Regions from separate parts of the Methylobacterium sp. ME121 genome, predicted to be linked through region 3. Evidence: riboswitches for the same ligand, from Rfam matches in the RefSeq annotation. Region 3 holds a riboswitch; each other region holds the start of a gene.
The links. Region 3 has a riboswitch for cobalamin ahead of ME121_RS20255 (TonB-dependent receptor). Riboswitches for the same ligand answer to the same signal wherever they lie in the genome.

Region 1 (9,885 bases), on a different contig from region 3:
CGACAGGCTGTCGTGGCGCACGCCACGCTGTGTCGCGATTGCGTCGACGAAGGCGTGGATCTCCCTGACACGTCCGCGCAGGACGAGGGTGTGCAGCGCCGCCTCGTGGTCCAGTGGCACCTGCACCTGCGTGATGACGAGATCATGCCTTGCCCGCTGTTCCTCCGCGAGGCGCTGCCCGAGGTCGCGCACGCCGGCTTCCGCCACGAAGGTGAATGTCGCCACGCAGGCGTGGTCGGGGTCGCGCTCCCGGCGCGCCTCCGCGAGCCCTCGGCGCAGCAGGTCCCGCATCGCCTCCGAACGGCCTGCATAGCAGCGGACCTCGGCGATCCGGTCGACCGCTTCGACGAGTTCGTGGTCCAGGGTGACGGTGATCCGCTGCATCAGTTTGCGCCCGCTGGGAGGGCCGGGAGGACGGCGTCGACGATCTCGCGTGCGGCCGGATGCTCAAGCTCAAGCCTCGGTCGGCACGGCGATGCGTCGACGATCCGCCCGGCGTCGAGAACGATGACCCGATCTGCGAACCGACGCGCCAGACGGATGTCATGCGTGACGAGCAGGAAGGCGGTTCCCTGTTCACGCCGCAGGACGGTTAGGCGGTCGAGGATCTCGATCTGTAGCGGCGCGTCCAGGTTCGAGACCGCCTCGTCGAGCACGACGAGCGCAGGCCTAGTCGCCAGCCCCCGGGCGAGACCGACACGCTGCACCTGGCCGCCGGAGAGCTGGCTCGGGAGCCACGCGATCACGGATGGGTCGAGCCCGACTAAAGACAGCAGCGCATGAACCCGGGCTCGCCTCGCCGCCGCCGAGAGGCCGGTGAGATGCCGCAACGGCTCCGCAATCGTCCGGCCTACTTTGTGTCGTGGGTTCACCGCCGAGAGCGGGTCCTGGAGAACCATCTGAACCGCCGACCTGAAAGCTCGTCGTCCAGCGTCGTCGAGCCCGGCTAGACCCAATCCGCGGAACCGCACGACACCGGCAGAGGGTCGTTCCAGGCCGAGGAGGAGGCGGGCGAGCGTGCTCTTGCCGGAACCGCTGCGTCCGATCAGGGCGACGCACTCGCCGTCCTCGATGGCAAAGTCGACATCTGCGAGGACGGGTCGAGGCGTGCCGGGGCGCCAGCCAGTGCCGGCGTAGACTTTGCCGAGCCCATGGGCGGACAGGAGGGCCGTCATAGCGCGGCCTCATGGAGGGCTTGATGGGCCGCGAGAAGCGCCCGCGTCTCCGGTCGGTCCGGCCGTGCGAAGACTGATGCCGTGTCGTCCGTCTCGACGATCCGTCCGTCCGCCATCACCGCCATGCGATCAGCGAGGCGGGCGACGACGCCCAGATCGTGCGTGACGATCAGGAGGCCGAGGCCTCGGTCGCGCACGAGGGCTGCCAGCAGGTCGAGGATACGAGCCTGGGCGACGAGGTCGAGATCCGTTGTCGGCTCGTCGGCAACCAGGAAGGGAGCCCTCGCGAGCAAGGCTAGCGCGATCATAGCGCGCTGGAGCATGCCGCCGGACATCTGGAACGGGTAGAGGTCCGGCACCCGCGGATCGTCGCCGAGCCCGACGGCCTCCAACGCCTCGCGCATCGCCGCCCGGCTCTCGGTGCGCTGAAGTCCCACGGCCGCGCCGGTTTCACTCGCATGGTCACCTATCGTGCGCAGCGGGTTGAAGGCCGAGCGGGGAGCCTGGAGCACGGTGGCGACCGTCCTGCCGCGGAGCTCAGCTGGCGCCACCGCCGTGCCGTCGAGGTGGACGCGACCGGCGACGCGCCGGGTCCCCGGCGGAAGCGTGTCGAGGAGCGCCGCGCAGGCCAGCGACTTGCCCGAGCCACTCGTGCCGACGAGGGCCAACACCTCGCCCGTGCGCATCTCGAACGATGCGTCCGCGACCAGCGGCACAGCCTCGGCTCCGCGCCGGGTCTCGACGCACAGGTTCTCGGCCCGGAGCACGCGCGGGCTCATAGGCCCCGCTCCGCAACCAACGTCGGATCGAGGCGGTCGCGCAGCGCGTCGCCGAGCTGGTTGAACGCGAGGACGGCGACAGCGATCGCGAGCCCCGGCCAGACGACCAGCAGGGGCCGTGTCCAGAAGAAGGTTCGGGCCTCGTTGATCATCACACCCCATTCTGGGGTCGGAGGCTGCACGCCGAGGCCGAGGAAAGACAGGCCGGCGACGTGGAGGGCCATGTGGCCGACGTCCAGGGTGGCGACCGCCGCGAGCGGCGGCAGGACCCCCGCCAGCACGTGCTCGATGAAGACCGCCACCGGCGACGCCCCCGCGATCCGGGCGGCAAGGACGTAGTCGCGCGTCTTGAGTTCGAGGACGAGACCTCGGACGATGCGGGCGTACCAAGCCCAGTGAGACAGCGCGATTGCCGCGATGACGTTGACGAGGCCGGTGCCGAACGCGCCGATCAGGAACAGCGCCAGCACGAAGGTCGGCACCGTCAGGAACACGTCGCACAGGCGCATGAGTAAGGCGTCGGTCCGACCTCCCAGCATCCCCGAGACGGCACCGACGCCGAGGCCCAGCGCCACTACAAGGGCCAGGGCGGCCGCGACGGTGCCGAGCGTCGTCTGCGCACCGGCGATCAGGCGGGACAGGATATCCCGTCCGAGATGGTCGGTGCCGAGGGGATGGAGGAGGCTCGACGATTCGAAGCGGGCGGTGAGGTTCACCGCCAAGGGGTCGTGCGGCGCGGCCAGCGATCCGAGGAGCGCCAGCACCAAGATCATGATGGCGAGCGCGCCGGGGACCGCGACCGATCCCAAGCCCGTGCGGGTCACCCGCCTGGATGCGGCCGGCCTCACGCCACCGCCTCCCCACCCAGACGCATGCGCGGATCGAGCCAGGCATAGGCGATGTCGACCGCGAGGTTGCAGAGGACGAACACCGCGGTCATGACCAGGGTGAAGCACTGGATGACCGGGTAGTCGCGGTTGTAGATCGCCGAGACCGCGTAGCGGCCGACGCCCGGCCACGAGAAGATCGTCTCGACCACGAGCGCGCCGCCCAGGAGTTCGCCGACATGCATGCCGGTGGCGGTCACGACCGGAACCAGGGCGTTCCGGAACACGTGTCGGCGTTGCACGGTTCGCTCGGGGAGCCCGCGCAGACGTGCGTAGAGGACGTGGCGCGTGCCCGCGACCTCCAGCATGCTCGCCCGCAGGAGGCGAGCGTTGACCGAGAGCGACATCAGGCAGATCGCCAGCGCCGGCATGACGAGATGCGCGAGTGTGCCTCGCCCCATCGGCGGCAGCCATCCCAGGGTGACCGAGAAGAGCGCGACGAGCAGGAAGGCGATCCAGAAGTTCGGCAGCGAGACGCCGAGCACGGCGATCCCACGCACGAGGCGATCCTGCCAGCCGCCGCGATGGGCGGCCGCCCAGGCGCCCAGCGGCAGGCTGACGGCAATGGTGACGGCGAGCGCGGTCCCGGCGAGTTCGAGGGTCGCGGGCAGGTAGCCGAGGAGCTCAGGCAGGACCGGCCGGCGCGTGACGTAGGAGAGGCCGAAATCCCCTTGCAGGGCGCGCCAAAGCCAATCGAGGTATTGGACGACGAATGGTCGGTCGAGGCCGAGCAGGATACGTGCGTCGGCGAGGGCGGCGTCGGTGGGAGGTATCTGCGACAGGCGCAGGTAGTCGAGGGCCGGGTCGCCCTGGCCAAGCCGCAGCATCACGAACACGAGGATCGACACGCCGAGTAGCATCGGCGGGATCAGTGCGAGGCGGGCGGCGATGAAGCGGAGCATCGGCGTGGCGGTCATCGGGCCGCCGGCCGCATGGCAGCGAAGGGGATCTCGTTGATCGTCGCGCCGAAGCCGACGTCCGTTATCGAGGTACGATGAACCTCTATGGCCACGGCGTGAGAGATCGGCAGGTAGATTGCGGCCTCGTGCAGGGTGGTCAGCAGCTTGGCATAGAGCCGTCGGCGCTCGGTCTCGTCGGTCGTGGCGAGCACTTCCGCGATGGTCGCGTCGATGCCCGGCTTCTCCGGCAGCCCGACCTGCGCCTGATAGTCTGCGTGTGACGGGGTGCGCATCGAACTGATGAAAGAGGCGGGATCGTAGGGCGGCCCCCAGGTCTCGCCGAAGATCAGGCCGAAGCGGCCATCCTTCTGGCGGGCCAGGATCGAACTCTCCTCCTCACCGATCAGCCGGACGTCGATGCCCACGCGGCTAAGATCGGACTGGAGAACCTCGGCAATCGCCCGCTGCTGAGCGTTTGTCCCGACGAAATCGATCTCGACGGCAAGGCGGCGTCCGTCCTTCTCACGCACGCCGTCACGCCCAAGCGTCCAGCCGGCGGCATCGAGCATGCGGGAGGCCGCGGCCCGGTCGAAGCCGTAGGGCTTCAGCCCGACGTCGGCGTACGGCACGCGCGGCGCAAACAGGAAGTCCGCGCGCGGCTCGATCCCGTCGAGTACCGTCCGGACCAGCGTGTCCTTGTCGACGGCGTGGTTGATGGCGAGGCGGACCGCCCGATCATCGGTCGGGAAGCGCGCGGAGTTCATCGCCAGCACCCGGGTCGCCAGCGGCGGCGAGACCGCTGCGGCAAAGTTCGGGGCCATGTCCCGAAGGCGGACGAAGGCTTCCGAAGGAATCTGGCCGGCCGCGCCATAGACGAAGTCGATCTCCCCCGTCTGCAGGGCGATGACGCGGGTGTTGGGATCGGGGATGACCTTGACGACGAGCCGGTCGAAGATGGGTCTCGGGCCCCAGTAACCCGGGGTGCTCTCGAACGTGTCGGAGACGCCGAGCTGAGTATCGACGAGCCGCCACGGCCCAGTGCCGACCGGCGCCCTGATGCCGACGGCCGTCGTACCGCCAGGGCCCATGGCGCTCGGAGACAGGAACCGGAAGGGCCGCGGCAGGGAAAGTTCGAGCAGCGTCGGGTAGTGCGGCGCCTTCAGGACGAGGCGGAACGCCAGAGGCCCGACAACTTCTGTGCGTTCGATCTGCTGGACGAGATCGAGCCACGCGTGCCGCGGACGGTTGGCCAGGATCGCGTCGAAGTTCGCCTTGACCGCTTTCGCGTCGAAGGGCGTGCCATCACTGAAGGTCACGCCGGGGCGCAGTACGAAATCGTAGGTCCGCCCGTCCTCAGAGATGGTCCACGAGGTCGCGAGCCAGGGCTCGACCGATCCATCACCGCGGTACTTCACCAAAGGCTCGTAGACGCTCGCCTGCGCGAACATCTGGTTGGGCGCGTAGAGGTGCGGGTTCAGCGGTCCGACATTCGAGGGCCACGAGTAGGTGAGTTGCCCGGCGGCTGTCTGGGGCGGTCCGAGGAAGCTCGCCGCCATCGCGGCGACGGCGAGGGTCGCCAACTTGGTCATGTATGGGTCGCGGTATGAGGATCGCCGCCGAACATCATACACCGCCCAAGCTTGACCGTGAACCCTTTCCAACAGGGTGTTCACCGCGACCGAGGATTGGACACCCTTCGCTAAGGTGTTCAGTACGTCCCACTTCTATCCTGTGGGAGCCCGGCGGACGTTCGTCGCTTGGCGAGGGTGTGAATTCAAAACGGATCGGCGGAAAGCCACACTGCTTAGACATCAACCGACGCCTCAAATGCCACACATCTGAACAACGTGCTTCCGTGCGTTGACGGATAGATGCACCGCAGCCTAGCTTGAGCAAGACGGTTCCCCTCGGGGATCAAAAGGGAACGCGGTGAGGTCAGGCCCGTGAGGGCTCGGCCGATACCGCGGCTGCCCCCGCAACTGTAAGCGGCGAGTCCTTCATCACCACGTCACTGGGCGGCCTCGTCCGGGAAGACGATGAGAGGGCGACGACCCGCGAGCCAGGAGACCTGCCGTCAGCCGTGGTCACACGCGGAGCTTGCCGGGCGGGGTGTCCTGGGAGGTGTCGCGGCGTCGTGGTTCCTTGGAGGACGCGACCGCCGAGGCCTCGTTCGCGGTGACGTGCCACAGCCGTCCCCCGAGGCCGTCCCGTGTCCAGTCCCGTTTCCTCCGCGCTCCGGCGCACGCTGGCGCTGTCCTGCGCCGCATCCGCGCTGCTCGTCTCCATTCCCGCCCGCTCGCAGCAGGTCGCCGCGCCCTTCGCCGATGCTCAGGGAGGCGCGCAGGCCGCGGTCTCACTGTCCGAGATCTCCGTGTCGGCTACCGGCGTGCTGACGCCGATTGCCAACACAGGATCGAGTGTCACTGTGCTCACCGACCGCCTGCTTCAGGAGCAGCAGCGCCGGACGGTGCCGGATGCTCTGCAGCAGGTGCCGGGCCTCAACGTCGTGCAGACCGGCGGCGCCGGCGGCCAGACCTCGGTCTTCATCCGGGGCACCAACTCGAACCACGTGAAGGTCCAGATCGACGGCATCGACGTCAACGACCCCTCGACCCCGAACCGCTCCTTCGACTTCAGCCAGTTGCAGACCTACGACCTCTCGCGGATCGAGGTGCTGCGCGGGCCGCAGAGTGGCCTCTACGGGGCCGACGCAATCGGCGGCGTCATCTCCGTCGTGACCAAGCGTGGCGAAGGGCCAGCTCGGGCAACGGCGACGGTCGAAGGCGGCTCGTTCGGCACCTTCAACCAGTTCGGCAACATTTCCGGCTCGGAGGGCATTTTCGACTACTCGGTCTCGGTCGGCCACATCCGGCAATCCGCCATCCAGGTCACCCCGTTTGAGCTACTGCCCCGCGGGGTGCCGTTGCGGACCGCCTTCACCGACATCAAGACGGTCTCGACCAAGCTCGGGGCGCAACTCACCGACGAGTTCCGCCTCAACTACGTGCTGCGCTTCTCAGACAGCGCCTATCTCGACCAGGCCGACGGCGGTTTCCCGTACGTGCCGCTGCCGTACCGGAACCTCAACGACCAGCAGCAACTGATCATGAGGGGCGAGGCCGAGTGGACCCCGGTGCCAGGCTTCCACAACGTCTTCGGGGCGAACTACTCGAAGTTCGACCGCCTGTTCGCCGGCCCGCTCGACCCGCTCGCGCCGCCGACGCCCACCACCTACCTCGGCGAGCGGACCCGGTTCGATTACCGCGGCGACTGGCAATTCTCTCCCGGCAACCTCGTCCTGTTCGGGGCACAGCGCGAGGACGAGCGCTTCGAGACGACCGGCATCGACCGATCCAACGGCAACACCGCCGGCTTCGCCGAGCTTCAGACGACACCCTTCGCGGGCGCCGCGCTGGTCGCCAACATCCGCCACGACGCGAACGACCAGTTCGGCGGCGCGACCACCTTTCGGGTGGCGCCGAGCTACATCGTGCCCGGCACCGGGACTCGCCTGAAGGGCAGCGTCGGCACCGGCTTCAAGCCGCCGACCCTGAGCCAGCTCTATCAGGACTACCCGGGCTTCCGATTCTTCGGGAACCCGAACCTGCGGCCGGAGGAAAGCTTCGGGTTCGACGGCGGCTTCGAGCAGCCGCTGTTCGACGGGTTCATGACCGTGGGCGCGACCTACTATCAGACCGACTTCAAGAACCTGATCCAGACGGCCTACTACCCGACCTTCTCCACCAACGTGAACGTCGGTCAGGCGACTGGCTACGGCACCGAGAGCTTCGTCGCCCTGCGCTTGAACGAGTTCTGGAGCGGGCGGCTCGACTGGACCACCACGGTGACGAAGGACGAGATCGCCCACCAGGAGCTGCTGCGCCGGCCACGCAATAAGGTCAGCGCCACCGCGATCTGGAACCTGATGCCGGGCTTGACCATGACCGGCTCTCTCATCGTGCTGGGGTCGTTCGTGGACGGAAACAGGGATTTCTCCGTGCCCCGCCTGAAGGCCCCCGGCTTCACGCTGGTGAACCTGTCGGTCAACTACGCCTGGAGCGAGACACTCACGGTGTTCGGGCGGATCGATAACCTGTTCGACCAGCGCTACCAGAACCCGACCGGCTTCCAGGGTCCAGGGCTCGCTGTCTACGGCGGCGTCCGCGTGACGTCTTTCTGAGGTCGCCGATGCCGTCGCGCCTCGTAATCACCTTTGCGGCCATGATGTCCGCCGTATCCATAGGCGCGGCGGCGGCACCCGTGCGGGTAGTCTCGATGAACCTGTGCGCCGACGAGCTCGTCCTGCGGCTGGCGGACCGCGACCAGGTGCTGGCGGTCACCTATCTCGCCCGCGACCCGCGCGGGTCGACGGTCGCAAGCGAGGCGGTCGGGCTGCCGGTGACGCGGGGGCTCACCGAGGAGGTCGTGGCCTTGAAGCCCGATCTCGTCATCGCCGGTGCCTTCACGACCCGCACGACGGTGGGCATGCTCAAGCGCGTCGGCGCCCCCGTGCTCGAACTCGGCGTGCCGGCCGACCTCGACGGCGTCCGCGCACAGATTCGGCAGGTCGCGGCGGCGCTCGGCCATCCCGAACGGGGCGAGGCGATGGTGGCGGCGCTCGATGCGCGTCTTGCCGCCATCGTGCCGGCCAGGCGGCCTCTACGCGCCCTGGTGATGCGCCCGAACGCCTTCACGGTCGCGCCCGGCGGGCTCGGGGACGCGCTGATCCGCGCAGCCGGCCTCGTCAACGTCTCGGCCGAGATCGGGCGTGACCGCCTCGGGCAGGTGCCCCTCGAAGCCGCGGCGCTGGCGAACCCAGACCTGATTGTCGTCGATGAGGGCGCACCGGGCTCGCCATCGCTCGCCGACACACTCCTGCACCATCCGGTTTTTCGGGCTCTCGCGCGGGCGCATCGAACGGTCGACATCCCGAACCGTTTGTGGACCTGTCCCGGTCCTCAGGTCGCGGAGGTGGTGGCGCGCCTCGCCGAGACAGCGAATACGCAGGCGCCTCAGCCATGAACGCGCCGGTCACCTCGCTCCGTCCAACGGCCTCCGGTCGCCATGGTATGCCGCGCGCCCGGCGAACCGTCATCGCCGTCCTCGGGCTCACCACTCTCGCGCTGACGCTCGCCTCCATCGCCATCGGCTACGCGCCCTTCGACGTGCCCGCCGCCTTCGCGGACCTCGTCGCCGGTCGCACGACGCTGCCGGCCCTGGTCCTGTGGGAGCTTCGCATCCCGCGCGCCCTGCTCGGAGTGCTGGTCGGCTTCAGCCTCGGCCTGACCGGCGCCGCGATGCAGGGCTACTTGCGCAACCCGCTCGCGGACCCCGGCATCCTGGGCATCTCCTCCGCGGCGGCGCTTGGCGCGGTCATCGTCTTCTACGGCGGCCTCGCCGGCACCATGAGCCTCGCCCTGCCGCTCGGCGGCATCGCCGGCGCCGGCGTCGCCGCGTTTCTCCTGAACGCGCTCGTCGCCCGCGGCAGCAGCACCCTTGGGCTGATCCTCGCGGGCGTCGGGCTGTCGAGTCTAGCCGGAGCCCTCACCGCGCTGGCGCTCAACCTGTCGCCAAACCCCTACGCGGCCCTGGAGATCGTGTTCTGGCTGATGGGCTCGCTCAGCGACCGTAGTCTGGACCACGTGCTCCTGTGCCTCCCGCTGATGGCCGTCGGCTGGGCCCTGATGCTGTCGACCGGCTCCGCTCTCGACGCCCTGACCCTTGGCGAGGACACCGCCGCGAGTCTCGGGGTCGGCCTGGTCTCCGTGCGCCTGCGTCTCGTCACCGGTGCGGCCCTGGCCGTCGGCAGCGGGGTCGCGGTTTCCGGCGCCATCGGCTTCGTCGGCCTCGTCGTGCCGCATCTGATGCGGCCCCTCGTCGGTGCCCGCCCCGGCGCGTGCCTGCTGCCGAGCGGCCTCGCGGGGGCGGTCCTGGTCCTTGTGGCGGATATTGGCGTGCGCCTGCTCGCCACCAGGCCCGAACTCAAGCTCGGCGTGGTGACCGCTCTGGTTGGGGCGCCGTTCCTGATCGTGCTGCTCCTGCGCAGCCGCGGGAGGCAGGCATGAGCCTCGACCTGCACGACACCCAGGTGACGCTGGATGGACGAACCATCCTCTCGGACATCGGTCTCACCCTGGAGCCCGGC
Region 2 (9,885 bases), on a different contig from region 3:
GTGCCCACTCGAGGTCGTGGTAGCCGGTCTTGCGATCGGGATCGCGGCCGCGGTCGGGCTGGAGGAAGACCGCGAGGTTGCCGTCCCGGACGATCCGGAAGCGGAAGGCGCCGTCGACGCAGGCCGGGTCCGCCTCGGCCTCGCCCCAGCTGGCGGTGACGGCGGCGCGGACGTCCTCGGTGAGCGAGCGCCACCACGCCGCGTAGGCCGCGAGCGGCACCCGGAACTGGGCCGCGCCCTCCGTGAGCGCCGCCATCAGCGCTCCCGCCTCCGGCAGCGCGCCCGCCGCGTAGCCGGCGGCCGCGAGGTCGGCGCTGATCGCGCGGGCGCTCGCGGGCGTGTCGAGGCCGACCGCGAACCCGGCCCGGCCGCCGCGGGCGGGATAGTCGGACAGGACCAGGGCGACGCGCCGCGCCGCGCGCGGCAGGGCGGCCAGCCGCAGCCATCCCGTGGCCCGGTCGGCGAGCGCGGCGATGCCGGCCTCGTAGGGCACGGCGCGGCGCTCGGCGAAGCCGGCGATCTCGGCGCTCTCCTCCTTGAACGAGATCGGGAAGCCCGAGAGCCGGCCGTCGAATTCCGGCAGCGCGACCTGCATGGCGAGATCGGCCGCGCCCAGGCCGCGGGCGGAGGCCGCCCAGGCCGCGCGCGGCGAGCCCACCGTGAAGGCCTGGAGGACCGGGCAGTCGGCGCCGTCGAGGACGAAGTCGGTCTCGTCCTCGCGGGCCGAGAAGGCGGTGGCGGCGATCACGAGGTCGGGCCTGCGCGCGCGCACGGCCGCGGCGACCGCGGCGGCGGCCTGCGGCTCCTTCAGGCTGGACACCGCCATCGGCAGCACGCCGATCCCGCGGGCCCGCAGGGCGGCGGCGAGGGCGGCGAACGGGCCGGTATCGCCGCCGAGCACGGCGGAGCGGTAGATCAGGAGGAGCGCGACGGGCTCGGCGGCGATCCGCGCACCGGCGAGCGGGACCGCGGTCCCGGCCGCGGCGAGGGCCGTCTCGAGGGGCAGGACCCCGCAGCCGGGGCACCACGGAAAGCCGCGCGGGAGCGGCTGCGGCGGCTCGACCCGGCCGTCGCCGCCGAGGCGGATCGCCAGGCTCCGCAGCATCCGCCGCAGGTTGTCGGGCCCGCCGCCGCGGAAATAGGCGTCGAGCTGCCCGGCGAGGTCGGGATCAGTGGAGAACGCCGCGAGGCGCGGATCCGGCCGGTCGTCGCCCGGCAGGACCGCCAGCACGACGCCGTGCGCCCGCGCGGCCTCGGCGCAACGCTCGATCCCGTAGCGCCAGTAGTCGAGCCCGCCCAGGCAGCGGATCACCACGACCTTGGCGCGCGCCACGACCCGCTCGACGTAGAGGTCGACCGAGAGCGGATGCCGCAGCTTGGCGAGCTTCGCGAGCCGAAGGCTCGGCAGACCGGGCTCCGCGGCGTGGGCCTGCCCGACCGAAGCGAGGTCGCTGTCGGTGAACGACAGCACCACGAGGTCGCCGGGCTCCTGCCCGAGATCCACGGCCGCCTCGCCCTCGTCGAGGGACACGGCATCGATGCGCACGAGATGCACCGCGGCGGCCCCTAGAGCGAGTCCGGGCGGGCGTGCGCGACCGACCTCATCCCGCGAGGGCCGCCGCGACGGCGTCCTTGTCGAAGCCCTTCAGGCCGATCACCACCAGCGTCCCGTCGCGGGCTTCCCCGGCCCGCCAGGGGCGGTCGAAATGATGGGTGACGCGCCGGCCGACACCCTGCACCACGAGGCGCATGGGCTTGCCCTCGACCTCGGCGAAGCCCTTGATGCGCAGGACGCCGGCGGCCTCGGCCGCCGCCTCGACCCGGGCCGCGAGATCCCCCGCGGTCACCGCCGGGCGGACCGGCAGCGCCACGGTCTCGAAATCGTCGTGGTCGTGGTCCTCGCCCTCGCCGTGATGCGAGGGGCGGGCGTCGAGATCGTCCTCGGCGGCCGCGCCGAGGCCGAGCAGCACCCGCGGGTCGATGGCGCCGTTCTCGGTCTCGACGACCTTCACGGCGCGGGGCAGGTGCCCCTCGACCTCGGCGCGGACCCGCGCCCGGGTCGCGGCGTCGATCAGGTCGGCCTTGTTGACCACCACGAGGTCGGCGCAGAGGAGCTGGTCCTCGAAAACCTCCTCCAGGGGATTGTCGTGGTCGACCGACTGGTCGGCGGCCCGCTGGGCCGCCAAGGCCTCCGGATCCTCTGCGAAGGCGCCCGAGGCCACCGCCGGGCCGTCGACCACGGCGACCACGCCGTCGACGGTCACCCGCGAGCGGATCGCCGGCCACTGGAACGCCTGGACGAGCGGCTTCGGCAGCGCGAGACCCGAGGTCTCGATCAGGATGTGCTCCGGCGGCTCGGCGCGGCCGAGCAGGGTCTCCAGCGCGGGAACGAAATCGTCCGCGACCGTGCAGCAGATGCAGCCGTTCGGCAGCTCGACGATGGCGTCCTCGGTGCAGCCCTCGACGCCGCAGGCCGCCAGGAACGACTTGTCGAAGCCGATGTCGCCGAACTCGTTCACCAGGATGGCGAGGCGGCGCCCCTTGGCGTTCTCGACCACGTGGCGGACGAGGGTCGTCTTGCCGGCCCCGAGGAAGCCGGTGACGATGGTGCAGGGGATCTTGTTCACGAGGGTCATTCCGCGGCCTCCAGGGTGCCGGCGGGGACCGGGCGGGGTTCTGGGAAAGGGGGGATGCGGGCGATCACGCCCTTGCGGAACGCCTCCGGACGCTCGCGCCAGGGCACGATGCCGTCCGGGGTCGCCGCGTAGGCCGCGAGCCCGCCGAGGATGATCTCGGCCGAGGCGGCCGGATCCATGTCGCCGTAGACGTAGGTCCAGCGGTCGGGCGCGGCGACCGCCACGGTGCAGGGCCGCTTGCAGACCGACAGGCACTCCACCGCCTCGACCCGCAGATCCGGCGTGCCGCCGCTCCGCGCCCGGAGCGCCTCCAGCAGGCGGGCCCCGGCGCGGGGGCCGTCCGGGTCGTCGTCCGAGCGGCGGCAGGTGGTGCAGACGTAGAGAATGGTCTCAGGCACGGGCCGCTCCCCGATCCGCGCCGCGGGCGAAGGCCTGCCACGCCCAGCCGAGTCCCAGCCCGATCAGGATCCAGAACACGAAGCTGATGGCCAGCGACCGCGCGGCGAACTGCGCGGCCAGCGCGGCCGGAAGCTCCGACGCGGCCTCCGGCGCCTGCGGTGCGCCGACCGCGTGCGGGGCGATGATCAGGACGAGCCCCCCGAGGATGGTGATCAGCGCGCGGCGGATCGTGATCAGGTAGAGCCCCATCCCGGTCGCCGCGGCGGTCATCACCCACCACGCCTGGCGTGTCGCGAGCGGGGCCGCCGCGCTGCCGGGCAGTTCCGGCGGCAGGCCGAGGCCCGGCGCGAGGGCGACGCTGGCGAAGCCCGCCACCGCGAAGGCGAGCCCGACCTGTGGCGTGGGTTCGCGGCCGCAGGCAAGCATCACCGCGCCGAGCAGCAGCGCGTAGCCGACGCCGCCGACGAGGGTCGCGAGCCCGGTGAAGGCCATCCGCGGCAGGCCGGGGCCGGGCTGCCATTCCGGCGCGGCGTCGGGCGCGGCGTGGTCGTGCCCGGCATGGGCCAGCACGATCGGGAGCGCCCTGATCGGGAGCGTCTCGGCGGCCTGACGCGGCGCCTCCTGCTGCTCGTAGCGCTCGGCCGCGACGATCAGCGGCGAGGTCAGCGTGAGTTCGAGGCCCGTCACGACGGCAGCCGCGAAGAAGCCGGCGGCGAGGGCCGCCGACAGGAGCCGGATGATCATCCCTGTTCCGGGGACGTCAGTGGCAGGGGAAGTTCTGGGTGTGTCGGAAATCGTGCGCCGCGTTGTGGAGCGCGATCGCCGGCGAGAAGCCCGCCATGAACAGCAGGCCGAGGCCCAGCACGGCCGCGAGCGCGACGGCGATCGGGCGCTCCGACGCGCGGGTGCCGGCGGCGACGGGGGCGAGGGTTTGGGTCGTCATCAGCAGTGTCTCCAGCCGCCCCACCGGCGGCATTGCGGGATCCTGTCGTGACGGCAGGTCTCCTGGCTCGCGGCTCGGCGCGCCCGCCGCCTTCCCGGATCGCTCCGGTGGCGCTTGGCGGGCGCTCGCCGCTCACAGTTGCGGGGGCAGCCGCGGAATCGGGGCCTCGGACCCCTCACCGCATTCCCTTTTCACCCCGTCGCCGGGGCACCGTCACCCGGTCGTTGTAGACGCATGACCGCCGGGACACAACGGAGCGACGCCGGATCGCGGCCGATTCCCGCGCCGCGCCGCGGCACGGACGGGCTTGACGGCCGCGCCCCGGAGCAGGCACCGCCGCACCCGACACCCGCCCGGCGCGGGCGGTAAGCTCCCGGAGACCCGATGGCCCTGACAGACGATCCGACCCCGGTCCTCGTCGATCTGGCGGCCGGCCGAGACCCGCGGATCGTATCGGACGCGGGTACGAGGTGGCTCGAAGTCGATCTCGGCGGCCGTTTCCCGATCCACTCCGTCGCCCTGCGACCGGGGGGAGGGGTGGTCCCTCCGGAACCCGGCGACGTCGCCGTGGCGGTCTCGCAGGACGGCGCGACGTGGATCGAGCCGGACCTCGCCGGCTGGAGCGCGACCCCGGACGCCCTCGTGGCCGCCATCGTCCCCGACGAGCGGGCCTGGGCGCGCGCGGTGCGGGTCGCCGCGCCGGAGCCGGCCCGGATCGTCCCCGTTGCCGTCCGCGCCGAAGAGGCCGCCGTCGACCTGATCGCCCTCCGGGCGATGCTCGGCCTCGACGTGACGCTCCTGAACGAGAAGTCCGGGGCCAACGTCTACGTCACCTACAATCTCCAATCGGCGCCCGACCGCGCGAGCCGCGCCCTCGTCGGTCTGTCGCTGTTCGAGAACGGCGCCTTCGGCAACTGCCTCGTCCAGTACATCATCGCGGTGTCGGTCGCGAAGGCGCTCAACCTGAAATACATCAAGGTCCCCAAGGTCGACCGCAGCAAGGTGATCTTCCTGACCGAGCGGCTGACCTGCGACGGCATCACCTTCATCCCGCCGGACGAACCGCTGCCGCCGGACGGCTACTTCCTGTCGGGTCTGTACTTCGACCCGACGCAGTTCGAGCGCGTGACCGCGCTGCGGGGACCGACGGATTCGCGCGCGATCGTGCAGAGCGTGATCCGGCCGCTGTTCAACGGCCTGCCCAGGACCTTCCCGGCCAAGCCCGACGACCAGCTCCTGATCCACATCCGCTCGGGCGACATCTTCAGCACCTGGGTCGATCCGCACTACCCGCAACCGCCCCTCGCATTCTACCGGATGGTCATCGACCGGCTGCTGGCCGAGGGCCGGATCCGCTCGGTCAAGCTCGTCTTCGAGAACAGGCTGAACCCGGTCATCGCCGAGGTGGAGGCCTACGCGGCGCGACGCGGCCTGCCGGTGGAGATCCAGAGCGAGTCGCTGATCTCCGACGTCGCGGCCCTGGTGAACGGCCGCTACCTCGTGTTCGGGCTGGGAACCTTCGGACCGGGGATCTGCCACCTCTCGGACCACGTCGAGCAGGTCTTCTATTTCGCGTCGAACTGGCCGCAGGGCTTCCAGTCGATCCCCACCATCGGGAAGGTGGTCGAGGTCCGCGATCTCGAGGGCCGCTACATGAAGGTCGGGGAGTGGCAGAACACCGACGCGCAGCGCCGGACGATGGTCGATTACCCGGCCGAAGCCCTCGCCTTCGACGACGCGTGAATGGCCAGGCGGGCGGGGAGCGTCACGGCGCGGTCCTGAGATGCTCGGCGGGGGCGCCGGCCGGACGGGTCGGGCCGGCGTCGCGCACCTTCAGGGCGTCCGTGTACATCCGCTCGACGTCCGCCCTGAACGCGGCGCGCGAGTCCGGGCGCGTGTAGAACATGTGCCCGCCCGGATAGACCGCGAGGCTCAGGCGTCCGGCCGCGTAGGCGGGGACCTGCGCGAGCAGGAGCTTCGAGGCGAAGTAGGGCGTCACCAGGTCGGTGTAGCCGTGCGCCACGAGGACGCGCAGGTGCCCGTCGAGCGCGAGGTCGCCCTTGAGGTTCGACAGGACCTCCGGGGCCTGCCGGCCCGAGCCCCAGCTCCAGCCGCGATTGACCGCGTTGTTCAGGAGCTCGTAGCGCATGTTGGTCACCGGCCACTTCAGCGCGCGCGCGTAGAGGTCGAGCATCGCGCTGGTCAGCGGCGCCTGGAGGGCCGTGAGCTGGGGGTCCTCGAAGCTCGACTGGGCGGCGTCCGGGTTCGGGTCCCAGCCGGTGATGCCGGTGTCGTAGGCGCTGGTCACGCGGCCCTCGGCGCGGTCGATCTCGCGCTGGACGCTGCGGGTCGAGAGGCGCGCCGCCTGCGCGCGCACCAGGGCGGGGTCGAGGCCGACCAGGGGCGCGACCTTCTCGGTCATCCGGGCGACGGCCGCCGCATCGCTCGGCCCCTTCAGCAGATCGCTCAGGTACGGACCGGTGGCGTACGCCTCCGCGTCGCCGAGAAGGGTGGGCGTCGGCACCGTGCCGGCCCGCTCCAGGGCGCCGGCCGCCAGCGAGGGCAGCTTCAGCACGTAGCCCCAGGGGTTGGCCCGCGGCGTCTCCAGCCACGCGAAATCGAGCACCGGCGAGAGCAGCACCATGCCGGAGAGGCCGACGCCGATCTCCTCCTGGAGCTTCTCGGCGATCAGCGGGCCGCGGAATCCGCCGTAGCTCTCGCCGACGAAGAATTTCGGGCTCGCCATCCGGTCGTTGACGCGCAGGTAGCGGGCGATGGTCGCCGCCAGGGTCGAGGCGTCCGAATCGATCGACCAGTAGGCCTTGCCGTTCCCGTCCGCGGCCCGGCTGTAGCCGGTGCCCACGGGGTCGATGAAGACGAGGTCGGTGAAGCCCAGCCACGTCCCGTCGTTGGGCGTCAGCGTCACCGGCTGCGACGGGCTGATGCTGTCGCCGCCGACCGGCAGCCGCCAGGGCCCGATCGCCCCGATGTTGAGATAGGCCGACGCGGCGCCCGGGCCGCCGTTGACCGCGAAGGTGACGGGCCGCTCGCGGCCGGCCTGCGGCGCCATCGTGTAGGCGACGTAGGCGATCTCGGCCTGGAGCTTTCCCGCCTCGTCGACGAGGGGCAGGCTGCCGGCCGTGGCGGTGAAGTCGAGGGTCCGGCCGTCCGGCAGCGTGACGCTCTGCCTCGTCGTCGAATCGGGCGGGAGGCGGCGCCCCTCCGGGCCGCGCGGCGCCGGCTTGCTCTCCGCGGGATGCGGATGCGGCGCGTCCTGGGCCAGGGTGCCGGCGGGTGCGGCGACAGCCAGGGTGAGGGCGAGCGCGGCGCGCGCGAGACGTCCGTGGAGGGGCACCATCAAGCCTTCTTGTTCCAGCGTCCGGTATCGTCCTGCTGCCAGTAGGCCACCGCGTGGCCGGCGTCCTTGGCCTGTTTCCACTGCTCGCGGGCGCGCAGGAGGGCGTCCTGATCGGTCCCGTCGAACAGGATGCAGATCCGCTCGTACTGCCCGGCGTCGGGCGGCAGGTCGGCGCCCTCCACGAGGAAGCGGATCGAGGCCGTGTTGGGATTCACGTCCCGGAGCGTGAGCACCACCGGCTGACTCGCGGCGTCGGGCTCGCGGTCGGTGCCGTGCGGCAGGAAGCTCTCGTCGGAATAGGTCCAGAGGTGGTCGTCGAGCGCCTGCAGCCGTTCCTCGCTGGCCGCCTGGATCGCGGCCTGCCAGCCGCGGTCCAGCGAGCGCTCGACGAGGTTCGGCAGCACCTTCTCCAGGGGCTGCCGCTGCATGTGGTAGAAGAGGATCTCGGTCACGGCACCGAGGATATAGGGCCGCGGGGCGCCGCGCGAGCAGCGGCGCGCCGCCGCGGCCTCAGACCAGGCGGCTCTGCTCGATCGCGGCGCCGACGAACCCCTTGAACAGCGGGTGCGGCTCGAACGGGCGCGACTTCAGCTCCGGGTGGAACTGCACGCCGATGAACCACGGGTGCCCGACATGCTCCACGGTCTCGGGCAGCAGGCCGTCGGGCGAGACGCCGGAGAAGCGCAGGCCCTTGGCCTCCAGCCGCTCGCGATAGGCCATGTTGACCTCGTAGCGGTGGCGGTGCCGCTCCGAGATCTGCTCGGACCCGTAGATCTGGGCGATCTTCGACTCGGGGTCGAGCTTCGCCTCGTAGGCGCCGAGCCGCATCGTGCCGCCGAGGTCGCCGGCCGCGGCGCGCCGCTCCAGCTCGTTGCCGCGCAGCCACTCGGTGAGCAGGCCGACCACCGGCTCGGCGGTCTCGCCGAACTCCGTCGAATTCGCCTCCGGCATCCCGGCCAGCGAGCGGGCGGCCTCGATCACCGCCATCTGCATGCCGAAGCAGATGCCGAGGTAGGGGATGCGCTTCTCGCGGGCGTAGCGGGCCGCGCGGATCTTGCCCTCGGCCCCGCGCTGGCCGAAGCCGCCCGGGACCAGGATCCCGTTGAGACCCTCGAGGAAGGGCGCCGGATCCTCGCGCTCGAACACCTCGGCCTCGATCCACTCGAGGTTGACCTTCACCCGGTGGCTGATGCCGCCGTGGGTCAGCGCCTCGGTCAGCGACTTGTAGGCGTCCTTCAGCCCCGTGTACTTACCCACGATGGCGATCGAGACCTCGCCCTCGGGATTGCGCACGCGCTCCGCGATGGTCTGCCAGCGGCCGAGATCCGGCTCCTCGCCGTGCTCTAGGCCGAAATGGCCGAGCACCTCGCGGTCCAGGCCGGCGGTCCGGTAGGAGAGCGGCACCTCGTAGATCGAGGCCACGTCGAGCGCCTCGATCACCGCGGTCTGGCGGACGTTGCAGAACAGCGCGAGCTTGCGCCGCTCGTCCATCGGGATCGGCCGGTCGCAGCGGCAGAGCAGGATGTCGGGCTGAATGCCGATCGAGCGCAACTCCTTCACGGAGTGCTGCGTCGGCTTGGTCTTCAGCTCGCCGGCGGACGGGATGTAGGGCAGCAGCGTCAGGTGGACGTAGCAGCAGGTGCCCCGCGGCAGTTCCTGGCCGAGCTGCCGGATCGCCTCGAAGAACGGCAGGCCCTCGATGTCGCCGACCGTGCCGCCGATCTCCACCAGCACGAAGTCGAAGCTGTCGTTGCCGTCGAGGACGAAGTCCTTGATCGCGTTGGTGACGTGCGGGATCACCTGAATCGTGGCGCCGAGGTAGTCGCCGCGCCGCTCCTTGGCGATGATGTCCTGGTAGATGCGGCCCGTGGTGATGTTGTCCGCCCGGCTCGCCGGGACGCCGGTGAAGCGCTCGTAATGCCCGAGGTCGAGGTCGGTCTCGGCGCCGTCGTCGGTGACGAACACCTCGCCGTGCTGCGTCGGGCTCATCGTGCCCGGATCGACGTTGAGGTAGGGGTCGAGCTTGCGCATCCGGACCCGGTAGCCGCGGGCCTGAAGGACCGCCGCCAGGGCAGCCGAGGCGAGGCCCTTGCCGAGAGAGGAAACCACGCCGCCGGTGATGAAAACGTACCGCGTCATGGGCCTCGGTCCATAAAGAAGCTGCTGGCATTTGCCAAACGGCGGAGGCCCCGGCCGGTGCATGGGCTGGGGATCGCGCGACGCATGGCGTGGACCGGCCGAGCGCCGGTCCGTCGGGACAAGGGTCGGACGCTGCGCCGCCCGCGGCGCGCGCCGTCAGCGCGACTGCGGCGCTTCCGGAACCGCCGGCTGCGCGGGGGCCGGGGCCGACTGGGCCGGAGCGTTCGCGGGCGCCCGGTCCTGCTGCTGGCGCAGCGTGTCGAGCAGGTTGTCGGCACCGGTCGGCTGCTTGGCCGGCTGGCCGGACGTCTGCGGCGCGCCGGTGTCGAGGATCGACTTGGGCGCCGCCGAGCGATGCGACAGGATGGCGAGGACCATGCTGGTCGTGAAGAACAGGGCCGCCAGGATCG
Region 3 (9,885 bases):
GCTCCGGGACGGCATCCCGGGCGCGACCCTGACGGTGATCGACGGGTCGGGCCACATGCTGCCGCTCGAAGCCCCCGACGCCCTGGCGGACGCGATCGTGCCCTGGCTGCGGGCTCAGGCCTCCGGGGCCTCGACGATCGGGTCGTAACGGGCGGCGTCGAAGCCCAGGAGGTTCCAGCTCTGGGCCATGTGGGGCGGGAGCGGCGCGCTCACGTCGACCGGCTTGCCGGTGCGCGGATGCGGGATGACGATCCGCCGGGCGAGCAGGTGGAGGCGGTTCTGGATTCCGCCCGGCAGCTCCCAGTTCTCCACCGAGAAGTATTTCGGGTCGCCCACGATCGGGTGGCCGATATGGGCCGCGTGGGCGCGCAGCTGGTGCGTGCGGCCGGTGACCGGCTTGAACGACAGCCAGGACAGCTTCTGGGCGGCCTGATCGACCATCGCGTAGTAGGTCAGCGCGTGGCTCGCACCCTCGTCGCCGTGCTTGGCGACCCGCATCCGCGCGTCGGCGTCCGTGGGTTCCTCCTTGGCGAGGTAGGTCGAGACGCGCCCCTGCCGCACCCGGGGAACGCCCGCGGTGAGCGCCCAGTAGATCTTCCGCGCCGCCCGGGACCGGAAGCTCTTGGCCAGCGTCGCGGCGGCGAGTCGGGTCTTGGCGATGATCAGGCAGCCGGCCGTATCCTTGTCCAGCCGGTGGACGAGGCGCGGCTTCTGGCCGTCCGGACCCGTGAGGGCGGCGAGCAGGCCGTCCACGTGGCGGACCGTCCCCGAACCGCCCTGGACCGCGAGGCCGAAGGGCTTGTTGAGGATCATCATGTCGGCGTCCTCGTAGAGGATCAGCGACCGGATGAACGCCGCGTCGTCCTGCTCGCGGGCGGCGCTGCGCGGCCGCTCGGTAGGCTGGTCCAGGCGCAGCGGCGGCACGCGCACGCTCATGCCCGGCTCCAGCCGGTCGTTCGGCTTGGCGCGCTTGCCGTCGACCCGCAATTCGCCCTTGCGCACGATGGTCTGCACGCGGGTGAAGGGCAGGAGCGGGAAGCGGGCGGTGAGGAAGCGGTCGATCCGCATCCCGGCCTCGTCCGGCTCGACCGTCAGGGTCTGCACGCCGGAGGCGAGGGTCGCGGAGGCGGCGGCGCGCTGCTCGCGCCGGGTCGGACCGGGCGCGGGGGCGGCGGCAAGGGCGGGGGAGGGGGCCGCCGAGCGCCTGGCCGGAGGCCGGCTGCCGGGCTTGGCCGCGGCGGCGTCCCGCGGTGCGTCGTCGCGCGGTGCGGCGGCGTCGCGGCGCGGCTTCGGGGGCCGGGCCGGCGCGGAGACCGCAGCGCCCTGCGATCCCCAAGGATCGCGGGTGCCGGCATCCTCGCCGCGGTTGCGGGCCGCGCGCTCGGCGGCGTCGCGGGCGCTGGTGCGCGGGCCCGTGCGGGCGCGGCCGTCGGCCTGGGCCTTGCCGCCCCTGAACTTGCCCGCATCGAACTTGCCGGCCTGGGGCTTGCGCCCCTTCGGCCCGCCGCTTCTGGGAGGTCGTGTCGTCATGCTTCCGCCGGCACCCGTCTTCGCGTCGGACGGAGCGTCCAAGCGCATGGGCCGCGGCGTCGCGGACGTCCGGACCGATGGGATTGCCCGGCTGTAGCATCGCCCGCGCCGAGCGGCAAAGGCGGTGGGCCGGCTCGGTCCGTCAGGGCTCCGCGTCCCACGCGTCGCGGAGCCGGGCCTTCAGGCCTGCGGGGAAGAGATCCGGACCGCCCGGGACGTCGAGCCCGTCCAGATCGCACCACCGGGCCACGCAGGCGGTGCCGGAATCCTCGTGGAAGACGAAGCGCTCCGGCCCGTCGAACAGCCCCGGCGGCAGGGCGACGGGGAACAGGAACAGCACCTCGTGCCCGACCTGCCCCTCGTGCGTGAAGATGTTCTCCATGACGCGGGGGCCGCCGAGCACCGAGACGGTGACGCCGAGTTCCTCCCGGAACTCCCGGATCAGGGCGTCCTCGACCCGCTCGCCGAAGGCGACGCTGCCGCCGAGGGGCCGGACGCCTTTCAGGCGCCCGTCATCCGCGCGGACCTCCGCCACGAGCAGGCTGTTGCCGCGCCGGGGCAGGCCCAGCGCCTTCACGCGAATCTCCGCAGGGGGCCGCCAGACCGTCATCCCGCACCGGCTAGCCCGTCGTCGGCGAGGCCGCAACGGCTCGGTGCCCCGCGCGCCGATCCACGGCAACAACCGGACACGCGGTTGACGCCCGGGCCCGCTACGGCCAAGCTGTGCTCGACGGTTCCCCTCGGGGATCAAAAGGGAACGCGGTGAGGGGTTCGCCCCGAAGCCGCGGCTGCCCCCGCAACTGTGAGCGGCGAGCCCTTCACCACCACGTCACTGGGTCACCCCGGGAAGACGGTGCGAGGGCGGCGACCCGCGAGCCAGGAGACCTGCCGTCAGCCGTGGTCACACGCGAAACGCGCCGGGCGGGGTGTCCTGGCGGGTGTCGAGGCGCCGCCAGTCCCGAGGGGAGGCGGTCGCCGAGGCCTCGTTCGCGGTGACGTGCCACAGCAAGCGCGCCCGCGACGCCGTTTCCCATGCCCGTCTCCGCCGCCTCGAGACCCTCGAGCCCTGTCCCGGGACGCCGTCGCGCGCCCGCACAGGCTGAGCCATCCGGACGGCCGACGCGTTGTAATGTTATTACAATGCGTGTACGACGCGGGGGCCGGCGCGCGCCGTGCACGGACCGCTTCTCCCATGTCATTCTCGACCTATCGCTCCCGCCTCGGCGGGCGGGCCCCGCTCTGCGGCGTTCTCCTCGCGCTCCTCGCCGGCCCGACCGCCGCCCAGGAGGCGGTCACCCTGGATGAGCTGTCCGTCGCGGGCGCGGGCGGCGACCCGAGCCGCCTCCCGCCGAACGGCCTCAACCTGCGCACGCCCGACCGGACCGCGAGTCGCCTCGGCCTGACGCCGCTGGAGACGCCGGCCAGCCTCGACATCGTGTCGGGCGAGACCGCGCGGCTCCGCGGACAGGATACGATCGCCGAGGCCGTGACCCAGGACGCGACCGGCATCACCACCATCGCGGCGCCCGGCAACGGCAACGGCGCGTTCACGTCCCGCGGCTTCGCCGGGCCGAACTCGATCCAGCAGCTCTACGACGGCACGCGCTTCTACGTCGGCGCCAACACCGTGACCTTCCCGTTCGACACGTGGAACGTCGAGCGGATCGAGGTGCTGCGCGGGCCGTCCTCGGTGCTCTACGGCGACGGCGCCATCGGCGGCGTCATCAACGTGGTTCCGAAGAAGCCGGTCTTCGTGCCGGTCAACGCCGCCCGCGCGGTCATCGGCACCGACGGGGTCGCGCGCCTCGCCCTCGATTCCGGCGGCCCGCTGGGCCAGGCGGAGTACGGCGACACCTTCGCGTACCGCCTCAACGTCAGCGGCAACCGCGCCGACGGCTGGATCCGGCCGGAGGGCGATTTCCGCAACCTCGCGGTCTCCGCCGCCCTGCTGTTCCGGCCGAGCGCCGACCTCGCGTTCACGCTGAGCCACGATCTCGGCTACCAGGAGCCCGCCCGCTACTGGGGCACGCCGCTCGTCGCGGGACGGATCCCGGACCTCATACGGTTCAACAACTACAACGTCCGCGACGCGAAGATCACCTGGGCCGACAACTGGACCCAGCTCAAGACCGAGTGGTCCCCCTCGGCCGACATCACGATCCGCAACACCGCTTACCGGCTCACCAGCCGGCGCCACTGGCTCGACGTCGAGCAGTACAGCTACAACCGCGGCACCGGGCTCGTGGACCGGGGCGACTACCTGGAGATCTACCACAGCCAGGAGCAGGTCGGAGACCGCCTCGACGCGACGTTCCGCGGGAGCCTGTTCGGGCTGCCGAACCAGTTCGTGGCCGGGTTCGACGTGAACCACATCGATTTCCGCCACACCAACAACTTCTACTTCGACCAGACCACCAGCGTGCCGCTCACCGGCTACGATCCGGGCCTGTTCCCGCAGAACGGGCGGGCCCGTCCGGCCTACGCCACGCAGACGAGCCAGGCCTCGGTCTTCGCCGAGGACCGGCTGATCCTGTCGGACAAGCTCTCGTTCCTCACCGGCGTGCGCCTCGACGTGCCGACGCTCAATCGGGAAGACCTGCAGACGGGATCGCGGTTCGAGAGGACCTACCGGGCGCTCGGCTACCGGTTCGGCCTCGTCTACAACCCGACGCCGGACAGCGCGCTCTACGCCCAGTACAGCTTCGCCACCGACCCGGTGAACAGCCTGATCACGCTGTCGCAGTCGCTGGCCGGCTTCAAGCTCGCGACCGGCGATCAGGTCGAGATCGGCGCCAAGGGTCTGGCCTTCGACGGCGCCCTGGAATGGACCGTCGCGGGCTACCGGATCGTCAAGGACAACCTGATCTCGGCGATCCCCGGACAGCCGACGCTCTCGACGCAGGTCGGGAGCCAGTCCTCGCAGGGTTTCGAGCTGGCGCTCGGCTGGCGCTTCGCGCCGGGCTGGCGCCTCGACGGCAACCTCGCGCTCCTGCACGCGCAGTACGACCGGTTCGACCAGACGGTGAACGGCGCCACGGTCTCGTATGCCGGCAACCAGCCGATCGACGTGCCGGAGCGCGTGGCCAACCTCTGGCTGACCTGGGACGTCACCCGCGACTGGACCGCGCGGGTCGGGCTGCAGAACGTCGGGCAGGTCTACAGCGACTTCGGCAACACGGCGCGGCGCCCGGCCTACAACCTCGTCAACGCGGTCCTGGACCATCAGGTGACGGCGGATTCGCGCCTGTCCGTGCGGGTCTACAACCTGTTCGACAAGGTCTACGCGATCTCGGGCAACGCGGTGAACGGGGTCGGCACCAACTGGCTGCTCGGGCGCCCGCGCTCGGTCGAGGTCGCCTACACGGTGACGTGGTGAGCCGGCCGCGGCGGTTCGGCAAGGCGGGACGGCGCTGGCTGCTCCTGTTCCACCGCTGGGCCGGGATCGTCGCGGGCCTGTTCTTCGCCCTGTGGATCGGATCCGGGCTGGTGATGCTCTACGTGCCGTTCCCGGCACTCACCGAGGCCGAGCGGCTGTCACGGCTCGCCCCGATCGCCTGGGATCAGGTCACGGTCGCGCCCGAGGCGGCGCTGCGGGCCGGCGGGCTCGGCGGCGCGCCGGCCGCCTTCGCGTTGGAGATGCGGGGCGGCGAGGCGGTCTACCGGATCGCCGACCGCGACGGCGCCCGGGCCACGGTCTCGGCGCGGACCGGTGCGCGGCTCGGCCCGGTGACGCCCGAAGACGCGCTGCGTCTCGCGACCGAGGGGATCCCGGACGGGGCTCCGGATGCTCGGGTCGCGCCGGTCGAGCGCGACCAGTGGACCGTCACGGCCCGGTACGACCCGCTCCGCCCCTTCCTGAAGGTCGCCCTCGGGGACCCGGCAGGGACCGAGCTCTACGTCTCGCAGGTCACCGGCGCGATCGCCCTCGACACGACCCGGTCCGAGCGGGCGTGGAACTGGGTCGGCGCCGTGGTGCACTGGATCTATCTCACGCCGCTGCGCGCCCGGCCCGAGCTGTGGCGGACGGTCCTGCTGTGGCTGTCGGGCTTCGCCACCCTGGGCGCGCTGAGCGGGCTGGCGATCGGGATCTGGCGCCTGCGACTCCGGCGGCGCTACGCGGGCGGGGCGGTCACGCCCTATCGCGGGCTCGCCCGCTTCCACCACCTGTTCGGCCTCGCGGGCGGGATCGGGCTCAGCACCTTCATCCTCAGCGGCTGGATCTCGATGAACCCGAACCGCTGGTTCTCGTCGACCGCGGCGCCCGCCGCCATCCGCGCCGCCTACGCCGGACAGCCGCCGGCCCTCGGCCTCGCCGCCGAGGCCCTGAGCGGCTTCGCCGGGCCCGGGACTCGGGCGCTGCGCTTCGTTGCCATCGGCGGCTTGTGGTGGATCGTCGCCGACGGCCCGGCCGGCGTCCCGGCGCGCCGCGCGGATGACGGCGCCGCCCTCGACGCGGCCGCGATCGCGCGGGCCGCCGGCCCGGCGCTGCCCGGCGGCTTGCGGGCGGTCGCGGGCCTGAGCGCCTACGATCTCTACTGGTACCCGCACGGGTCCGATCCGCGCCCGCTGCCGGTGCTGCGCCTGCGGTTCGGCGACCCGGACGCCACCTGGCTGCACGTCGATCCCCGGGACGGGACCATCCTCCAGCGCCTGGACCGCTCGGGCCGGATCAACCGCTGGCTGTTCGACGCCGCGCACCGCCTCGACCTGCCCGGGCTCACCGGCAGCCGCCCGCTCCACGACGCGGCGCAGTGGCTCCTGAACCTCCTGGCAGCCGGCATCGCCCTGACGGGGCTCGTCGCGGGCTGGCGCAGGCTGCGCCGGACCCTCTCGGCATAGGACCTTCGATGACCGACGCGGCGCTCAGAACCGCGCCGTCAGGAACAGGCGCACGTTCCGTCCCGGCAGCAGGATCTCGTCCTTCTTGAACGAGGTCGAGTTGCGGATGTCGTCGTTCAGCAGGTTGCGGCCCTGGACGCCGAGGGTGATCGCGCTCGCCCCGTAGACCGCGGGATCGACGGCCTTGGTGTAGCTCAGCTCGGCGCGCAGGTCGTCGTAGCCGGGGGTCGGCGTCTCGTACACGGCCGTGGCGTCGTGGCTGAAGGCGTGGAGCAGGTTCACCCGCGCGAACCACCCGTCGGCCCGCAGGTAGACGCCGCCGCCGAGCCGGTAGGGCGGGATGCGCGGCACGTTGGTGCCGTTGTCGAACTGGGCGCGGACGAAGTCGAACTGCGCCTCGACGCCGGCGAAGCCGTTGCCCACCGGCACGAGGTCGTACTGGCCGATGATCTCGGCGCCGTAGAAGGTCGCGTTCTGCTGCTGGTAGACGATCTGCCGGTTGTCGGTGCCGGTGCCGCAGGACGCGAAGTCGTCGTCGCAGGTCAGCCCTGTGTAGTTGCGGTAGATGAAGCCGGTGTAGCGGGTGAAGTAGCCGGTGGCGTCGAGGCGGAACGGCCCCTCGGCCCGCCGGATGCTGGCCTCGATGGTCCGGGCGCGCTCCTTCTTGAGGTTCGGGTTGCCGATCTCGAAGGTCGCGGTGGCGTCGTGCGGGCCCTGCGAGAACAGCTCGTAGCCCGTGGGCCCGCGCTCGACGTAGGAGCCGGTGAGGCTCGCCACGAAGCCGTAGGGCAGGTCCTGCAGGGCGCCGATGCTGGCGCTCTTCGGGGCGAAGCGCCGGGTCCGCGCGTACTGGAACGGCTCCTGCCCGTCGACCGGCACGTAGTCGGCGGGGAACTGCGCCGCCGTGCTCGACAGCCGGTCGACCTCGTAGCGCCCGGCCGCCTGCAGCCGCGTGCCCGGCTGCAGCTCCAGCTCCTCGAACAGGTAGACCGCGTTCGCGCGGGATTCCGTCTTCGGCAGGAACGATTCGAGCTGCGTGTTGATCACGCGCCGATCCGACTGGAAGCCGAGCGCGCCCGTGAGCTTGCCGAACTCGGTGAAGACCGGGACGTGCTGGAGCTCCAGGCGGCCCTCGGCCTCGCGGTTCTTGAAGATCGCCTGGACGCCCTCGATCCCGTCGTCGCCGATCCCGACCTCGTTGTGGCGGTAGACCGAGTAGCCCGCCCAGTAGCGGATCACCTCGAAGGGTCCGTCGAGCGGGCGGTACTCGCCCCGCGACAGGACGCGGTCCTGGTTGGGGGTCAGGCGGGTCCGGTCCTGCTCGGCAACGCCGCCGGGGATCGCGTAGACCGCGTCGTAGTGGCTGAAGGAGATGCCCACGAACCCGCGGTCGCCGATCGCCGAGATGCCGACCGCGCCGCCCTGCGACTCGTTGTAGGAATTGCGCTGGATCCCGCCGGGGATCGCGTAGCTGTCGTTCGCGGTCTTGAAGCCGTCGGCATGGACCGCGATGCCGTCGCCGCCGGCATCCACCGTGGCGGCACCGAGCCGGCCGTTATCCACGCTGGAGAAGCCGCTGGTGACCTGGCCCTGCACCCCGTTCGCCGGGATGAAGGTCGGCACCCGGTTGTTGTCGGCCGAGACGACGCCGCCGATGGCCCCCGAGCCGTAGCGCAGGGTCGCGGGGCCGCGGATCACCTCGATCCGGTCGGCGACCAGCGGGTTGACGGGCACGGCGTGGTCCTCGCCGAGGTCGGATACGCCGCCGTTGACGATGCCGTTCTCCTGGATCCGCACCCGGGCATTGTCGAGGCCGCGGATGATCGGCCGGGACGCCGCCCCCGGCGCGTAGGTCGTGCCCGAGATGCCCGGCCTGTCGAACAGGGCGTCGCCCAGGGTCCGGGGCTGATCGCGCGCGATCTGATCCTGGGTCACCACCGTCACCGGTGAGAACGTGTTGGTCGCCACCGGCAGGACGCCGATCGGCACCGCCGCGTCCGCCGCGACCGCGCCGCGCGACGGCTGGATCGGGCTCGGACTGGTGACGCTGATCTCGTCGAGGGCGACGGCCTGCTGCGCCCGCACGGCGGACGGTGTCAGGAGGCCGGCGCAGACAGTCGAGGACAGGACCGTGCTGGCGAGGAAGCCGAAGCGGCGCGAGGGAGGCATCGAGACTCACACAGTGTTATATCGTTTCATTGTTGCGGCGCGTCGCCCGGGTGCAAGCGTTAATCCCGCGCGCGCCGGACACGGTCGAGAAACGTTACATCGTTGCAACAGCCGCTCGTTCCGTGCGGCAGGTCGGCCCCTTAACCCAGGTTGACTTTGAAACGTTATAACGTTTTGATAGCGTCATGACCCAGCGTGATACCCGCCTTCCCGTCACCGTTCTGTCCGGCTTCCTCGGAGCCGGGAAGACGACGCTCCTCAATCACGTGCTCAACAATCGCGACGGTCGCCGCGTCGCGGTGATCGTCAACGACATGAGCGAGGTGAACATCGATGCCGACCTGGTCCGCGCCGGAGGCGCCGACCTGTCCCGGACCGACGAGACCCTGGTCGAGATGACCAACGGCTGCATCTGCTGCACCCTGCGCGACGACCTGCTCGCCGAGGTCCGGCGGCTGTCGGAGACGGGGCGGTTCGACTACCTGCTGATCGAGGGGACCGGCATCGCCGAGCCGCTGCCGATCGCCTCGACCTTCTCGTTCCGGGATGAGGCCGGCCGCTCCCTCGCGGATCTCGCCCGGCTCGACACGATGGTCACGGTGGTCGACGCGGTGAACCTGCTCAAGGATTACGGCTCGGCCGCCTTCCTGCGCGAGCGCGGCGAGACGGCCGGCGCCGAGGACACGCGCACGCTCGTGGACCTGCTCGTGGAGCAGATTGAGTTCGCCGACGTGGTGGTGATCAACAAGGCGCGCGACGTGTCGGCCGAGCATCTCGCGCTGGTGCGCTCCGTCGTGCGCGGCCTGAACGCCGATGCCCGCATCCTCGAGACCGACCACGGGCGCGCGCCGCTCGCCGATATCCTCGACACCGGCCTGTTCGACGAGGACAGGGCCCAGCAGCACCCGCTCTGGTTCAAGGAACTCTACGGCGCCCACGCGCACGTGCCGGAGACGGAGGAGTACGGCATCGCCTCCTTCGTCTACCGAGCCCGGCGGCCCTTCGACCCGGAGCGCTTCAACGCTTTCGTCAACGCCACCTGGCCGGGCCTGATCCGCGCGAAGGGCCACTTCTGGCTCGCGACCCGGCCCGACTGGGTGGGCGAGTTCTCCCTGGCAGGCGCCGTGGCCCGGGTCTCGGCGATGGGGTTCTGGTGGTCGGCCGTGCCGCGGCGGCGCTGGCCGGAGGCGCCCGAGTTCCGGACGCGGCTCCAGGACGTCTGGAGCGAGGTCTGGGGCGACCGGCGCCAGGAATTGGTGTTCATCGGCGCCGGCATGGACGCGGCGGCCCTCACGGCGGCGCTGGACGCCTGCCTGATCGAGACCGGTGCGGACCGGGAGCCGTTCG

Region 1: it holds a riboswitch for cobalamin, as region 3 does, so the genes downstream of both, ME121_RS06435 (TonB-dependent receptor plug domain-containing protein) here and ME121_RS20255 (TonB-dependent receptor) in region 3, are expected to answer to the same signal.
Region 2: it holds a riboswitch for cobalamin, as region 3 does, so the genes downstream of both, ME121_RS04205 (CbtB domain-containing protein) here and ME121_RS20255 (TonB-dependent receptor) in region 3, are expected to answer to the same signal.

What each region holds. Positions count from the first base shown of each region.
Region 1 is NZ_BBUX01000005.1:112,102-121,986, reverse strand. It holds gene nikR (nickel-responsive transcriptional regulator NikR) at 1-384, opposite strand, end outside; gene ME121_RS06460 (ATP-binding cassette domain-containing protein) at 384-1,175, opposite strand; gene ME121_RS06455 (nickel import ATP-binding protein NikD) at 1,172-1,954, opposite strand; gene nikC (nickel ABC transporter permease subunit NikC) at 1,951-2,778, opposite strand; gene nikB (nickel ABC transporter permease subunit NikB) at 2,799-3,743, opposite strand; gene nikA (nickel ABC transporter substrate-binding protein) at 3,755-5,329, opposite strand; cobalamin riboswitch at 5,622-5,830, shown strand; gene ME121_RS06435 (TonB-dependent receptor plug domain-containing protein) at 5,950-7,920, shown strand; gene ME121_RS06430 (ABC transporter substrate-binding protein) at 7,929-8,762, shown strand; gene ME121_RS06425 (FecCD family ABC transporter permease) at 8,759-9,805, shown strand; gene ME121_RS06420 (ABC transporter ATP-binding protein) at 9,802-9,885, shown strand, end outside.
Region 2 is NZ_BBUX01000003.1:94,734-104,618, forward strand. It holds gene cobN (cobaltochelatase subunit CobN) at 1-1,555, opposite strand, end outside; gene cobW (cobalamin biosynthesis protein CobW) at 1,602-2,636, opposite strand; gene ME121_RS04195 (DUF1636 domain-containing protein) at 2,633-3,034, opposite strand; gene ME121_RS04200 (CbtA family protein) at 3,027-3,779, opposite strand; gene ME121_RS04205 (CbtB domain-containing protein) at 3,796-3,978, opposite strand; cobalamin riboswitch at 4,014-4,208, opposite strand; gene ME121_RS04210 (coagulation factor 5 8 type domain-containing protein) at 4,363-5,721, shown strand; gene ME121_RS04215 (S10 family peptidase) at 5,744-7,336, opposite strand; gene ME121_RS04220 (DNA polymerase III subunit chi) at 7,336-7,788, opposite strand; gene pyrG (CTP synthase) at 7,847-9,475, opposite strand; gene secG (preprotein translocase subunit SecG) at 9,632-9,885, opposite strand, start outside.
Region 3 is NZ_BBUX01000036.1:5,328-15,212, reverse strand. It holds gene ME121_RS20270 (alpha/beta fold hydrolase) at 1-148, shown strand, start outside; gene ME121_RS20265 (RluA family pseudouridine synthase) at 115-1,530, opposite strand; gene ME121_RS20260 (NUDIX hydrolase) at 1,673-2,107, opposite strand; cobalamin riboswitch at 2,245-2,437, shown strand; gene ME121_RS20255 (TonB-dependent receptor) at 2,723-4,906, shown strand; gene ME121_RS20250 (peptidase) at 4,900-6,369, shown strand; gene ME121_RS20245 (TonB-dependent receptor) at 6,394-8,538, opposite strand; gene zigA (zinc metallochaperone GTPase ZigA) at 8,724-9,885, shown strand, end outside.